2 linked regions of the Flavivirga eckloniae genome follow. The protein of the gene in region 1 interacts with the protein of each later gene in a pairwise test. Links are inferred from orthologs where the notes say so. Each region holds a gene or a part of one and is shown on either strand. Other genes may lie near its edges.

Region 1 (7,727 bases):
AAATGCTACTTTAAATCGAATTTCAGATTTTAAAAAGGATATTTCGAATTCCCGTACATTTAGTTTTCTGCATGAAATAGAAATGCTTTTAGAGCATGGTTTAATTAAAGGAGGCGATTTAAATAATGCTATAGTATATGTAGATAAAGCATTATCCCCAGAAACCATGGAAAAACTAAGAGTTGCGTTTAAAAAGGACTCAATAGCCGTTAAACCAAATGGTATTCTAGATAATTTAACCTTACACCATCCTAATGAAGCTGCACGGCACAAATTGCTTGATGTTTTAGGGGACTTAGCACTTATTGGAACTAGAATTCGTGGAAAAATAATCGCGAATAAACCAGGGCATTTTGTAAATACGCAGTTCGCCAAAAAACTGTCTAAAATAATAAAGAACGACCGTCGTAACAATGTACCAAGTATAGATTTGAATCAACCGCCTTTAATGGATGTTAATCAAATTATGGCAATGCTTCCTCATAGACAACCATTCTTATTAATAGATAAGGTTTATGAGCTTACAGATAATTATGTAACAGCTATAAAGAATGTGACCATGAACGAGCAATTTTTTGCAGGTCACTTTCCGGGAGCTCCGGTAATGCCTGGTGTTTTAATTGTAGAAGCTATGGCGCAAACGGGTGGTATTTTAGTACTTAACACCGTTCCAGACCCAGAAAATTACTTAACCTTTTTCATGAAAATGGATAATGTTAAGTTTAAACAAAAAGTAATGCCTGGAGATACGCTAATATTTAAATGTACGTTAATTACACCAATACGCCGTGGTATATGCCACATGCAAGGTTATGCATATGCGAATGGTAAATTATGTGCAGAAGCAGAACTTATGGCTCAAATCTCTAAAGTAAAAAAATAAATATGAACCAACCACTAGCATACGTTCACCCAGGTGCCAAAATTGCTAAAAACGTAGTAATTGAACCTTTCACAACTATTAATAACAATGTAAAAATAGGAGAGGGTACTTGGATAGGTAGTAACGTAACCATCATGGAAGGTGCCCGTATTGGTAAAAACTGTAATATCTTTCCAGGCTCTGTTATTTCTGCAGTGCCACAGGACTTAAAATATAACGACGAAGATACCACAGTAGAAATTGGTGATAATGTTACCATAAGAGAATGTGTAACAATCAATAGAGGTACAGCAGACAGAATGAAAACCGTTATTGGCAATAATTGTTTAATAATGGCATACTGCCACATTGCACACGATTGTATAGTAGGGAATAATTGTATTTTCTCTAATAACAGTACACTGGCTGGCCACATAACTATAGGAGACTATGTTGTTTTGGCTGGAATGACAGCCGTACACCAGTTTGTATCTGTAGGGAAACATGCCTTCGTTACTGGAGGGTCTTTGGTTAGAAAAGATGTACCTCCCTATGTAAAGGCAGCAAGAGAACCTTTATCTTATGTAGGTATAAATTCGGTAGGTCTTAGAAGACGCGGATTTACAACCGAAAAAATAAGAGAAATTCAGAATATTTTTAGAATACTCTATCAAAAAAACTATAATAATACCCAAGCTTCAGAAATTATTGAAGCCGAAATGGAAGCAACACCAGAACGTGATGAAATACTGCAATTTATTAAGAATTCACATCGAGGTATTATGAAAGGGTATTTCAAATCAAATTAATTTAAACTAAAGATTATTAAGGAATATGGCAACGACAAGCGACATTAGGAATGGATTATGTATTAGATACAATCATGATATTTTTAAAATTATTGAATTTTTACATGTAAAACCTGGTAAAGGCCCCGCTTTTGTAAGAACAAAATTAAAAAGCGTTACCACAGGTAAAGTGATTGACAATACCTTTTCGGCAGGTCATAAATTAGATGATGTTCGAGTTGAGACACATAAGTTTCAATTTTTATATAATGAAGGAGAAACCTATCATTTTATGAATACAGAAGATTATTCTCAAATAGAACTTCAAAAAAACACCTTAGATAATCCAGATCTAATGAAAGAAGGCGAAGTTGTAACTGTACTGATTAATTCTGAAGATAGTATGCCACTTTCAGTTGAAATGCCTGCTAGTGTTATTTTAGAAGTTACTGCAACAGAACCGGGAGTAAAAGGGAATACTGCAACCAATGCAACGAAACCGGCAACAGTTGAAACTGGAGCAACAGTTAATGTACCTTTATTTATTAATGAAGGCGACAAGATAAAGGTTGAAACGGACAAAGGTACTTACAAAGAGCGTGTTAAGGAATAATTTATAAATGAAGTTTCCTAAACCATACACTTTAAAAAACATAGCGCAATTAATAGATTGTACGTTTGTAGGTGCTGATGATTTTCCTGTATTGGGAATGAATGAAATTCATGTGGTAGAACAAGGAGATATCGTTTTTGTAGATCACCCTAAATACTACGATAAAGCTCTTAATTCTGCAGCCACCATCGTATTAATTAACAAAGAAGTAGATTGCCCATCGGGTAAAGCATTGTTAATTAGCGACGATCCCTTTCGGGATTTTAATAAGCTTACAAACCACTTCAAGCCATTTCAATCCGCTAATAGTCAAATATCAAGTACAGCCATTATTGGTAAAAATACAGTTATACAACCTAATAGTTTTATAGGACATAATGTCGTAATAGGTGATAACTGTACAATCCATTCCAACGTAAGCATTTATGATGACGCCGTAATAGGAAATAACGTTACCATTCACGCAGGCTCTGTTTTAGGTGGTAATGCTTTCTATTATAAAAACAGACCAGAAGGTTACGATCGTTTAAAATCAAGTGGTCGTGTTGTTCTAGAAGATCATGTAGATATTGGATCTGGCTGCACCATAGATAGAGGTGTAACAGCAGATACTAGAATTAAAGAAGGAACGAAAATCGATAATTTGGTTCAAATAGGACATGATACTGTTATTGGAAAGAAATGTTTAATTGCATCTCAAGTAGGTATAGCAGGCTGTGTGGTAATTGAAGACGAAGTAACTATTTGGGGTCAAGTTGGTATTACCAGTGGTATCACCATTGGTAAAAAAGCTGTGATATCTGCCAAAGCGGGCGTTAGTAAATCTTTAGAAGGCGGTAGAGGGTATTTTGGAATTCCTGCAGACGATTTTCGCTCAAAATATAAAGAAATTGCAGCTATTAAAAAGATTCCAGAAATACTGGAAAAGTTAAAAGAACAAGACAATCAATAGAGCTAAGTGTTTTTAAAATAAAAAGTAGTGTTTTACTTTAAAATTTTAATACAAAAAATTACATTTGCTCAACAAAAAAATTATAAAAGACAAATATATCTCCTATGAGTGTTTTAGTAAATAAAGATTCAAAGATTATAGTTCAAGGATTTACAGGAAGTGAAGGTACATTTCACGCTGGTCAAATGATTGAATACGGAACCAATGTTGTTGGTGGTGTTACACCTGGCAAGGGCGGACAAACACATTTAGATAAGCCAGTTTTTAATACTGTTTTAGATGCTGTTAAAGAAGTTGGAGCAGATACAACTATTATTTTTGTACCACCTGCTTTTGCAGCAGATGCCATTATGGAAGCTGCCGATGCAGGTATTAAAGTTATTATAACAATTACAGAAGGTATCCCTGTTGCAGATATGATTAAGGCTTCAGACTACATAAAAGGCAAAGATTGTCGCTTAATAGGCCCTAACTGTCCAGGAGTTATTACTCCAGAAGAAGCTAAAGTTGGTATCATGCCAGGTTTTGTTTTCAAAAAAGGAAAAGTAGGTATTGTTTCTAAATCGGGAACTCTTACTTATGAAGCTGCAGACCAAGTTGTAAAACAAGGTTTAGGAATTACTACAGCGATTGGTATTGGTGGAGATCCAATTATTGGAACCACAACTAAAGAAGCTGTTGAGTTATTGATTAACGATCCAGAAACTGAAGCAGTTGTAATGATAGGAGAAATAGGCGGACAATTAGAAGCCGATGCTGCTAATTGGTACAAAGCGAGTGGAAGTAAAAAGCCAATTGTAGGTTTTATAGCAGGAGAAACAGCGCCAGCTGGTCGTACCATGGGACATGCCGGAGCTATTGTTGGTGGAAGTGACGATACTGCACAAGCAAAAAAGAAAATAATGAGAGCTTCTGGTATTCATGTAGTTGATTCTCCAGCAGAAATTGGAAAGAAAGTAGCCGAAGTACTAGGCTAAGCTTAGTAATTCATTAAAATATAAAATCCGTTGACTTTTAGTTAACGGATTTTTTTGTGTCATTATGAGACCTGTCAGGTCTGTTTTAATTACAAGTAGTTTATTAAAAAGTAAATACTGTTTATTTATATGTAAATACATCTTGCAAATTCGTATAAATAGTTACAACTAAAATAAATTTAAAATATAAGGGTAACAAAAATACTGTTGGATTGATATACTAGTATAAAGCTAAAAACAGGAAATCATGAAAACACAAAAAATAATAGTAGGATTATTAATTTTAGGATTAAGCCTTATCAGTTGTTCTAAAAATGATGATGATATAAAAATTATTGAGAGCACACCAGAATACCCCATGAAATCTTTGATTGAGGATGGTGTTATAGAATTAACCAATACAAAGATAAACAGTCCAAACACCTTTGAATTAGGATACAAATTCAAAACTTTTAAAAATGGTAAAATAACAGCCCTAGGAATTCGAGTACCCGATAATGATACTTACAGGGTATCGTTTTGGAATGTTGATACCGAAGAACTGCTAAAAACTATGGAAATTACCTCCAGCTCAGGATTGTTATCCTTTGAAGACATTGAACCTATAAATATAGAGTCTGGCACAGCATATTTCGTTTCAATTAACACAAACGATTACTACATATTTAACGATGGTGGAGATGTGATGTTTCCAGCAGAAACTAATAATATTCTTGTGTTGGGTTACGGAGCGTATTTTGGACAGAGCCAAACCCTGCCAGAGACTTATGTTAAAACAGCTTATTTAGGAATGGTTGATGTAAAGTTTATTCCTAATAATTAACACGTTTCGTTTCAAAAAAGAAGGTAAACACTGTTCGGTTACTATAAACGAACAGTGTTTATCTGTTTATTAATTAGGGAACTCTAGTATATTTAATAGAGGTATTAAACCCTTCAATATTCAGTATAATAGTTTCCCCTTCCTCCGCAAGATTGGAAATATCAAAAGAAGTTGTAGCAGATACAGAAGTTGGTTTAGTAAGGTTTTCCTTGATACTGAATTTTAAGCGTCTTTGTATAGGGTCGCTTTCCAGTATTTCATCAGCATCTACCAATGTAACATCTTTAATTTTGTCTTGAGTAGAGAGAATACTAAACGTAATATTTAAGCAATTATCATTAATTTCTACCGATGTAATTGGTGACGACTTAAGCGCTTTATAGAGTTTAGAGCTAATTATAGTTCCCTTATCACAATTCCTGTCGGTATACAATACTTTTTTATTGATAGCTTCAGTATCAAAATCAGGACAAGTATTTAATCCCGCTATACCTCCAAATTCGCAAATTTTATTTTTGTCACAATCGTAAACGGTAATAAGGTTGTCCGCACAATCTATGCAGTTATTTATTGAAAAAACAGTTTGCTTTTTATAATCATACTGTGTTATTTCTAAATCGTTAGTATTTGCGCTATTTAGCAATTCTTTTAGCCATTCAATATTTTCAAGCGGATCAGTTGAGCATATTTTAGAAGAAGGATTATCGTCGGTTTCATCACATCCTAAAAATAGAGCTAATAATAAAAAAGGAAGAAAATATTTCATAGTACTTCGGGATCAACAGTTAGTATTAAATTCAATTATTAGATGCAGCCAATAAATAAAGGTTGCGTTAAAAGCAGTCTTTTAATTATCATCAATAATATGATTTTGTGTTATTTTTTATATGTTACAACATTGTATTTCCTATATTTGAACATCTAATTTATTAACGAAATTCAAGAACAAAATACACGATGGATATAATTGTGTTTTTGTGTTAAATTAAATATATCTAAATGAAATTATTAGAAGGAAAAACGGCCATAGTTACAGGAGCAAGTCGTGGAATAGGTAAAGGAATTGCTAAAGTATTTGCAGAACAAGGTGCTAACGTAGCATTTACATATAGCTCGTCGGTAGACGCTGCAAATGCATTAGAATCAGAATTAAATGCATTAGGAATAAAGGCTAAAGGATACCAGAGTAATGCAGCTAATTTTGATGAAGCCCAAAAATTAGCAAACGAAGTTGTTGCAGAGTTTGGAAGCATTGATGTTTTGGTAAATAATGCAGGTATTACAAAAGATAATTTACTAATGCGTATTAGCGAAGAAGACTTCGATACGGTTATAGAAGTAAACCTTAAGTCTGTTTTTAATATGACAAAAGCGGTACAACGTACCATGCTAAAACAGCGCAAAGGATCAATTATAAATATGAGTTCGGTAGTTGGAGTAAAAGGTAATGCCGGGCAAACAAATTATGCAGCTTCTAAAGCTGGTATTATTGGATTTTCTAAATCGGTTGCCTTAGAATTAGGTTCAAGAAATATAAGAAGTAACGTAGTTGCTCCAGGTTTTATAGAAACAGAAATGACCGCAAAACTTGATGAAGAAATCGTAAAAGGATGGCGAGCAGGTATTCCTTTAAAGCGAGGAGGAACACCAGAAGACATAGCGAATGTTTGTGTGTTTTTAGCAAGTGATATGAGTGCATATGTAACCGGACAAACTCTTAATGTAGATGGAGGGATGCTAACATAACCCTATGGTAAAGAATGCTTTTTTACTGTTTCTTTTCGCCTGTGTCTCCACTTTAACTGCTCAAAATAAAGAATGGGTAAAAGTTAAAGATACGGTTAATGCATTTGTTGTTGAGTTTCCTGCTCAACCTCAAAAAGGAGTAGAAGATGTGCCCACGGTAAAGGGGTCAGTAAAAATGGATTCGTACACCTTGCAAACAGTAGATGATGACATTTTAATTTATATGACGTCATTTACAAAATATCCCAAGTCATTTTTTGAAAATGGATTAGATACGTTTGAAGAACAAAACAAGGTTTTAAATGGTAATGTACAAGGCGTTGTTTCCAATACAAAAGGTACTTTGGTCTCAGATAAAAAGATTACTTTTAATGGGTACAATGGTAGGGGCATCGTTATAGAATTAAATAGTACCCCATCTGTTAACGTAGTTTATCTTGTTCAAATGAAAATAGTTTTAGTTGATTACAACTTGTATTTAGCCCAAGTTATTTACGAAAAGAAGAATGCGGGAAACATAAATGCCAAACGCTTTTTTGAATCCTTTGAGTTAATAAAAGTTAAACAATAATTGGATAGTCAAACGATAATATATATAATCCTTTCAGGAATTGTTGCGCTATCATTAGCGATCTTTCAATATAAACATAAAAAGAAAAGCATGTCTAAACTAAACATGCTTTTCTCTTTTTTAAGATTCCTTACTGTTTTTTCAATTCTTTTGTTACTTGTTAATCCAAAATTTGAGCAAGTCCGATTTTCTGTAGAAAAACCAAATTTGGTTATTGCAATAGATAACTCTAGTTCCATAAAACATCTTAATCAAAGCAATCAAGCAGTTGCTTTGGTAGAAGAACTGTCTGGTAATGATAAATTAAATGACAAATTCAATGTAGATCTATATACATTCGGAGAATCGCTAAACTCATCAGACTCTGTTACTTTTGTAGAAAACCAAACGAATAT
Region 2 (7,705 bases), 4.9 Mb from region 1 along the record:
TTTGTTCTATACAATAGAACGGTGCAGTTACTATCTGCGTAAAAATTCATAGAACCATTTGGGGAAATAGCACTACAAATCTCCTCTCCTTCCAGTTGACAATCTGGCGCATAAGGAATTTTATAACAGGTACCTTCCACATGTAACCATGATACTGGTTCTTGATCCATGCTTTTTTCAGCAGGACTAAAAGCAAACGACACTGTGATCGCTAAAATTAAAACCAAAACTGGTAATGTGGTTTTTAAAAAATTTGATTTCATAACATAAGTATTTAAAATTAATGACCTACTCTTTTACAGGTTTTCAGTCTTATCCCTGACTATAGTACGGTTTACTGGTGCACCAGTATTTTGTATTTTTAGATTTTGGTTAAGTCTTGGGTTTGGGTGTTATAGTAATTAATAAAATAATGCGTTTAAGATTTAGGTTAGCGTCCAATATATTATACCTGAATAAGAGACAGCAAAAACAAAAAAATGTTTTATACTGGTCTTAAATTCATTGAAAACTGACAGGGCATTAATTACAGTTTGAGAATCTATTTTTATGTACATACATATGAACATAATAAATAATAGTTGTTTACTATCGATACAAAGATGTGCCATAAAAATTATCTTAAATGGATAAATAATTACATCAAAAGGATTTAATAAATTCCGTAAGAAATAACATCAACATAAGTTAATATCGTAAGAATCAATTTTATGAAACATTAATTATCAAGCATTTAAAATTTAACAAACATCAAGTTCGACCTATTAAAAACTGATAATCAAGGTCTGTATGTTTGAATAAAGGAATTGGGTTTACCAAACTTTTCCATAAATAGAAAATTTATGTATTCACGACAAGCTCCTTAAAACTTATAGTACACAATGCTCTATATTTGATATAAAGTGTAATGAATAAACAAAAACCTTCTCATGAGATTCCTCCCCTTTAGGCTAAACAGAAACCACCTTGTCATTCAGAGGCCTGCCTGCCGGCAGGCAGGTACGACCGAAGAATCTAAATAATATAAAATTAAAAGATGTCCTAAGGTAAGAGTCTATAAACTATTATTAGTGAATTTGTGGCCTATTATTACTTTGCTTCCAAATGTTCTTGTTCGGAGCTTTGAGTCGCAGTAGTATCTGGAGTAATATATTTAAAACGATCCCCTAATTGATAAACAACAATATGATTACCTATTAACCCAAAAAACTTATCATTAAGTACTCTAATGGCTTTTAACTTCTTTCCCTCGATATCATCAACATAAAAACTAAATTGATAACTGTTTTTTTCCATATCATAAACATCAATAACAGAAGATTTTTTCCATACTACTTCAGACTCTTTACTTCCCAATCGTTCAGAATTAATAAAAAGGTACTTTCCGAAAGTAGTACTTAACTTGTTAACGCTAACAGCCGGTGCCGACAACTTTTGCTGATTTTTGGACGCAATGGTTCCAACTTCAATCTGCGCTTGGCTAATCGTGTCTATGGTCTTTCCGAGCAACTCCAGCTGCAAACTGTCGTTAGCAACAATATATTGATTACGGTATCGATAAGTATAAATCAATTGCTCTTGCTGTTTATTATATTGCAACATACCATCAACATCAAAAACACCATCAACCTGTTTTTTCAAAAGGTTATGAGACAGGGTCATTTTAGACGAATCTGAAAGCTTTATAGTACCCAAAGCAAACTCGTTCGTTTTACTGCTTATGGATCGTATAGCTAAAGTTACCGAATCTATCGGTTCAGCATTAGTAAAATAAAGGGGCTCTTCCATTACGGCATGTGCTTTCCAATCCTTAGTATTTCCTCTAAGCACATAAGGAATGGTTCCATCCATTAAAAAGAAATAAGGCGGTATTACCCGTACCTGTGGCGAACGCATAGGTAAGCTATCCTTATCCATTTTTAAATGAAGGTCCTGTACATTTTGAAGTGTAGTGTCCAAAACCTTAAGATATAATGGTGATCTTGGATATCCTAAATAGATCTGTCCGTCTGCAGCTCCAGCAAAATAATGACCGTTATACTCCAAATCCAACTCGTGTATTTTCTTAGGAGGATAATAAAGAAAACCCCGTTTAAAACTCGTATCCCGCTCTAGTTCTGTTTTTGTAAAAACGAACAAGAGTATTATAAAACCAGCACTACTTATAGTATATATTAAGAGTGACCTATAAAGTTTCTTTTTGGTATGCTTAGGTGTATTTATCCTTTTCTTCTGGTCGTATAGTATAATGATTCCAATAAAGGCCAAAATAACAAAAACGGCATTAAAGATTAAATGCTCTGTCCAGCCAAGTTTTTCAATTACACCACCACAAGAGCATGGTATATCATCGCTAAAATTTAAAATAACAGCAATATAGGTGGTAAACATAACCATAAGACAAAAGGATGCATACATCCCTAATAATCTAAATCGTGGAATAATAAGTAATAAAGCAATTAGGATTTCCAAAAATGGTATGCCCCAGGCAACAACGTCAGTAAAAAGCGTTAACATATGGGATTGCCCTATCTGGATTTTAAATTCATCAAAAACCAATAGTTTACTCGTTGCCGCATAGACAAACAAGAAGACATACAGATAACAAATAACCTCTAATAAAACACCTTTACGTTTATTATAAATCTTTGTAGCCATATAATCTATTGTTCATTAACTTGATACAAAGATGTATGATTAAAATTATCTATAATGGAAATGAATTTGCCTCAGAGGGATTTTTGTTAAACTAAAACATGTTAAACTCTGATAATAAGATATTTAATATTCAAACAAAATAGTTCCTTAAAAAAGCTCTTTGACGAACAACTAAAATGAAACCTTATAAAACAAAAAATCTCCAAGAGCAAAACTCTTGGAGATTTAAATTTATCTTGTAAAACCTGTTACTGTTATAAAAGGTACTAAGCTAAAACTTGCTGTACTTTATCCGCAGCTTCCTGGAACTCGGTAGCACTCAAAACATCTAAACCAGAATTATCAATTAAATCCTTAGCGATGTCTGCATTGGTTCCTTGTAAACGTACAATAATAGGTACATTTATAGTTCCCATATTTTTATAGGCATCAATAACACCTTGTGCTACACGGTCGCAACGTACTATACCTCCAAATATGTTTATTAAAATGGCTTTCACTGCAGGATCTTTTAATATAATCTTAAAAGCAGCTTCTACTCTAGCAGCATCAGCAGTACCACCAACATCTAAGAAGTTAGCTGGCTCTCCTCCTGCTTGTTTTATTAAATCCATAGTAGCCATAGCCAATCCAGCTCCATTTACCATACATCCAACATTACCATCTAAGTCTACATAATTTAAACCAAGTTCTCCGGCTTCAACTTCAATAGCACTTTCTTCACGAACATCACGTAAATCGATATAGTTCTTGTGTCTGTAAAGTGCATTATCATCTATCGTTACTTTGGCATCAACAGCCATGATCTTATTATCACTAGTCTTTAAAACTGGATTGATCTCAAATAAAGAAGAATCAGATTCTACATAAGCCTTATATAGTGCCGAAACAAATTTTGTCATCTCTTTAAATGCCAATCCCGATAATCCAAGATTAAACGCTACGCGTCTGGCTTGAAATGGTAATAAACCTACAGCAGGATCAATCTCTTCCGTAAATATTAAATGTGGTGTTTCTTCTGCCACAGTTTCTATATCCATACCACCTTCGGTAGAATACATAATCATATTACGTCCAGTTCCTCTATTTAATAATACAGACATGTAAAACTCATCCGTTTCACTTTCGCCAGGATAATAAACATCCTCGGCAACTAAAACCTGATGTACGCGTTTACCAGCAGCAGATGTTTGAGGTGTAACCAAATCCATTCCAATAATTTGTCCTGCAATTTCTTCAACCTCTTGCAAGTTTTTTGCCAGCTTTACACCACCGCCTTTACCACGCCCTCCGGCATGAACTTGTGCCTTAATAACGTGCCAACTTGTTCCGGTTTCGCTTGTTAATTGTTTAGCAGCTGCTACTGCTTCATTAGCATTTTGAGCTACTATACCTCGTTGTATGCGTACCCCAAAACTACTTAATATTTCTTTGCCTTGATATTCGTGTAAGTTCATAATTCGCTTTATCGTTTAAGAAAAGCAAAAGTAAATAATAGCAATTACTTACGCTAATATTTAATTATGAAAACTTTTTCACATTACATTACAACAAAATTAAAAGTTAAATAATTAACAATTTGTTTAATTTGTACAATTTTTTAATTATTTCTTATTTTATTTATGCGAATAAAATATCTTTGAAAAAAATTATAGAATTATGTTAGAAAATCAATTGCTTAAAATAGCACAAGATTTCGGGAGCCCCCTTTATGTATACGATGCAGAGAAAATTGAAAGTCAGTACAAAAGACTTACGAATGCTTTTAAAAATGTTAAAAAGCTTAAAATTAACTATGCGGTTAAGGCACTATCGAACATATCTATATTAAAGTTTTTAAATACATTAGGATCTGGGATAGATACCGTATCTATACAAGAAGTGCAACTCGGTTTAGCTGCTGGTTTTTTACCAGAGCAAATTATTTTCACACCTAATGGCGTAGCTTTAGAAGAGATTGAGGAAGCAGCTAAACTAGGCGTTAAAATTAATATTGATAACCTTTCAATATTAGAGCAGTTTGGAACAAAACATCCAAAAACACCGGTATGCATCCGTATTAATCCGCATGTAATGGCTGGTGGTAACAGCAATATTTCGGTTGGACACATCGATTCTAAATTTGGAATTTCAATCCATCAAATACCACATATATTACGTATTGTAGAAAATACTAAAATGACTATCAACGGTATTCACATGCATACAGGTAGTGATATTTTAGATATTGAGGTGTTTCTATATGCTAGTGAAATACTGTTTGAAACCGCAAAACAATTCAAGAATTTAGATTTTATTGATTTCGGTTCTGGATTCAAAGTACCTTACAAACAAGGTGATATTGAAACTAATATTGAAGAATTTGGTAAAAAGCTTACGGCTAGATTTAATGAATTCTGCAAAAACTACGGTAAAGATTTAACCCTGGCTTTCGAACCTGGTAAGTTTTTAGTGAGCGAATCGGGATACTTTTTAGCTAAAGTAAATGCAGTAAAGCAAACAACATCAACAGTTTTTGCTCAGGTAGATTCTGGTTTTAATCACCTTGTCAGACCGATGTTTTATGGGTCTCACCACGATATTGTAAATATATCTAACCCTAAAGGACGTGAACGTTTTTACACTGTTGTAGGGTATATTTGCGAAACAGACACCTTTGGAAACAACAGACGTATTAATGAAATTAATGACGGCGATATATTGTGCTTTAAAAATGCGGGAGCTTATTGCTTCTCCATGGCAAGTAACTATAATTCAAGGTATAGACCGGCTGAGGTGTTATGGTACAAGAAAAAAGCCCATTTAATTAGAAAAAGGGAAACCTTTGATGACATTATTAAAAACCAGGTTGAAGTAGATTTTGCTGACAAAAAGGAAACTGCCTTAGCAAAATAAATACTACATAAAATTAATTTTAAGAAAAAGCAGAAGCGACTTCTCTAGACCTATCAGGTTTTTAAAACCTGACAGGTCTTATCTTAATAAAAGAAATAAGCATTATACATTAAAAATAGTGTTAAAATAGCCAGCATTTTTGTTGGCTATTTTTTTATGTAATAAATTTACTAGCATGACATGCTTTAATTTCCCCTACTTTAACAGCATTTAATCCTAAAATGTAAAGATTGACTCAGGTAAAATCAACTCGAATTGAATCCATAGATATCTTAAGAGGTCTCGTTATGGTGATTATGGCGTTAGATCATGTTAGAGATTACTTCCATTATGGGGCTTTTTTTAGTGATCCTACAAATCTGGAAACAACAACACCTTTCTTATTCTTTACACGTTTTATAACACATTATTGCGCTCCAGTTTTTATTTTTTTAGCAGGCACTTCTGCATTTTTATATGGAAGTAAAAAAACAAAACATCAACTCTTCAAATTTCTAATTACCAGAGGTTTTTGGCTCATTTTTCTGGCATTTGTAGTTAACAATTTTGTTTGGAAGTTTGATATTACTTATAGTGTTATTATCCTGCAAGTTATTTGGGCCATTGGTTTGTGTATGATACTGCTATCATTTATCATCTTTTTCCCCATAAGAATACTATTAGTAATTGGGTTCATACTGGTTGCTGGTCATAACATGCTGGATGGCATTGTGATGCAGGGTACAAGCTTTAAATCTATTGTTTGGTATATATTGCATCAATCCCAATTTTTTATTCCAATAGGGGATAAAATGTATGCGTTTGCCTATCCTATTATTCCTTGGTTCGGGTTAATAACATTGGGGTACTGCCTGGGTACACTTTTTAAAAACGGATTCGATATTACCATTAGAAAAAAATGGCTCCTACGCTTGGGATTAGCGTCTACAGCACTATTCTTTATCATTAGAGGCATCAATGTATACGGTGATTTGGTTCCATGGAGCGTACAAAATACAACAACAAAAACAATACTATCATTTTTTAGTGTTACTAAATATCCTCCATCATTAGCCTACCTGTTAATAACCATAGGGCCTTCGTTATTATTCCTATATGGAATCGAAAAAATTAAAAATAAAATAACCGATTTCTTTTTAATTTTCGGACGAGTTCCACTGTTTTACTACTTCCTGCATATTATTGTTATTCATGCATCGGCTATTATTGGAATTTTAATTTTTGGAGGTAATTGGAAACATATGATTCTTGATACAGATGTTTTTATGAATGCAAAACTTATTAATTACGGCTATTCTTTATTTATAGTTTATCTCGTATGGGTTGGTGTTATGGCACTACTCTACTACCCTTGTAAAAAATACATGGTGTACAAAGCTAACAATAAAGACAAATGGTGGTTAAGCTACTTATAGTATGAATAAAAAAGATGAAGGTTTAAAAAGAAGTGTTGGTGTTTTAGGTTTATCCGCCAATATTGTGAACATAATTATAGGTGCAGGTATTTTTGCCTTGCCTGCTGTTATAGCCTCTAAAATGGGAGCTTCCAGTATTTTGGCTTATGTTTTTTGTGGTATTTTAATAGCTCTGGTTATGCTGTGCTTTGCCGAAGCAGGCAGTAAAGTAACAAATACCGGAGGACCTTACACCTATATCAAAACCGCCTTTGGTAATTATGCCGGTTTTGTAGGTGGCATTTTTGCTATAAGCGGTACGTTGTTTGCAGATGCAGCCGTATCAAATGCATTAGTAAACATTTTAGCATCGGCTTATCCTTTCTTTGAAAATGAATGGGTGCGATTATCTTTTCTGTTCATCATCTTCTTCGGTTTGGCCTTCATTAATATTATTGGATTAAAACAAGGGATAGGCTTAGTAAAATTTAATACCCTTGCTAAACTAATCCCTTTACTCGTGCTTATAATTGTTGGGTGGCAAGGTGTATCGTTTAGCAATCTACATATCGATTCCATGCCAAGTATAAAAAAACTGGGAGAAACCTCGTTAATTCTGTTTTTTGCCTTTCAAGGAGCAGAAACCGGACTTGTTGTTGGTGGCGAAGTTATAAACCCAAGACGCACCGTACCTAGAGCTATTTTTATTAGTATTCTAATCGTGGTGTGCGTTTATGTTTTAATTCAAACCGTATCTC

What was found.
Region 2: the proteins of sucD (region 1) and sucC interact in binary tests that used the Escherichia coli proteins (3 or more experiments, as listed by UniProt). The link is inferred for Flavivirga eckloniae from one-to-one orthologs.

What each region holds. Positions count from the first base shown.
Region 1 is NZ_CP025791.1:137,088-144,814, forward strand. The notes cover bases 2,411-5,255. They hold sucD (succinate--CoA ligase subunit alpha), read left to right. Parts: upstream 2,411-3,319; coding sequence 3,320-4,192; downstream 4,193-5,255. Other genes in these bases: C1H87_RS00575 (UDP-3-O-(3-hydroxymyristoyl)glucosamine N-acyltransferase), read left to right, coding at 2,411-3,215; C1H87_RS00585 (DUF4082 domain-containing protein), read left to right, coding at 4,440-5,015; C1H87_RS00590 (DUF6970 domain-containing protein), read right to left, coding at 5,089-5,255. In the rest of the region: C1H87_RS00560 (bifunctional UDP-3-O-[3-hydroxymyristoyl] N-acetylglucosamine deacetylase/3-hydroxyacyl-ACP dehydratase), read left to right, coding at 1-883; lpxA (acyl-ACP--UDP-N-acetylglucosamine O-acyltransferase), read left to right, coding at 886-1,671; efp (elongation factor P), read left to right, coding at 1,697-2,263; more of C1H87_RS00575, read left to right, coding at 2,271-2,410; more of C1H87_RS00590, read right to left, coding at 5,256-5,781; fabG (3-oxoacyl-[acyl-carrier-protein] reductase), read left to right, coding at 6,015-6,761; C1H87_RS00600 (hypothetical protein), read left to right, coding at 6,766-7,332; C1H87_RS00605 (vWA domain-containing protein), read left to right, coding at 7,423-7,727. UniProt on the Escherichia coli protein: Succinyl-CoA synthetase functions in the citric acid cycle (TCA), coupling the hydrolysis of succinyl-CoA to the synthesis of either ATP or GTP and thus represents the only step of substrate-level phosphorylation in the TCA.
Region 2 is NZ_CP025791.1:5,065,921-5,073,625, reverse strand. The notes cover bases 2,021-4,843. They hold sucC (ADP-forming succinate--CoA ligase subunit beta), read right to left. Parts: upstream 4,116-4,843; coding sequence 2,925-4,115; downstream 2,021-2,924. Other genes in these bases: lysA (diaminopimelate decarboxylase), read left to right, coding at 4,318-4,843; C1H87_RS20930 (MauE/DoxX family redox-associated membrane protein), read right to left, coding at 2,021-2,658. Outside these bases: C1H87_RS20935 (DUF6520 family protein), read right to left, coding at 1-263; more of C1H87_RS20930, read right to left, coding at 1,090-2,020; more of lysA, read left to right, coding at 4,844-5,553; C1H87_RS20915 (DUF1624 domain-containing protein), read left to right, coding at 5,784-6,968; C1H87_RS20910 (APC family permease), read left to right, coding at 6,970-7,705. UniProt on the Escherichia coli protein: Succinyl-CoA synthetase functions in the citric acid cycle (TCA), coupling the hydrolysis of succinyl-CoA to the synthesis of either ATP or GTP and thus represents the only step of substrate-level phosphorylation in the TCA.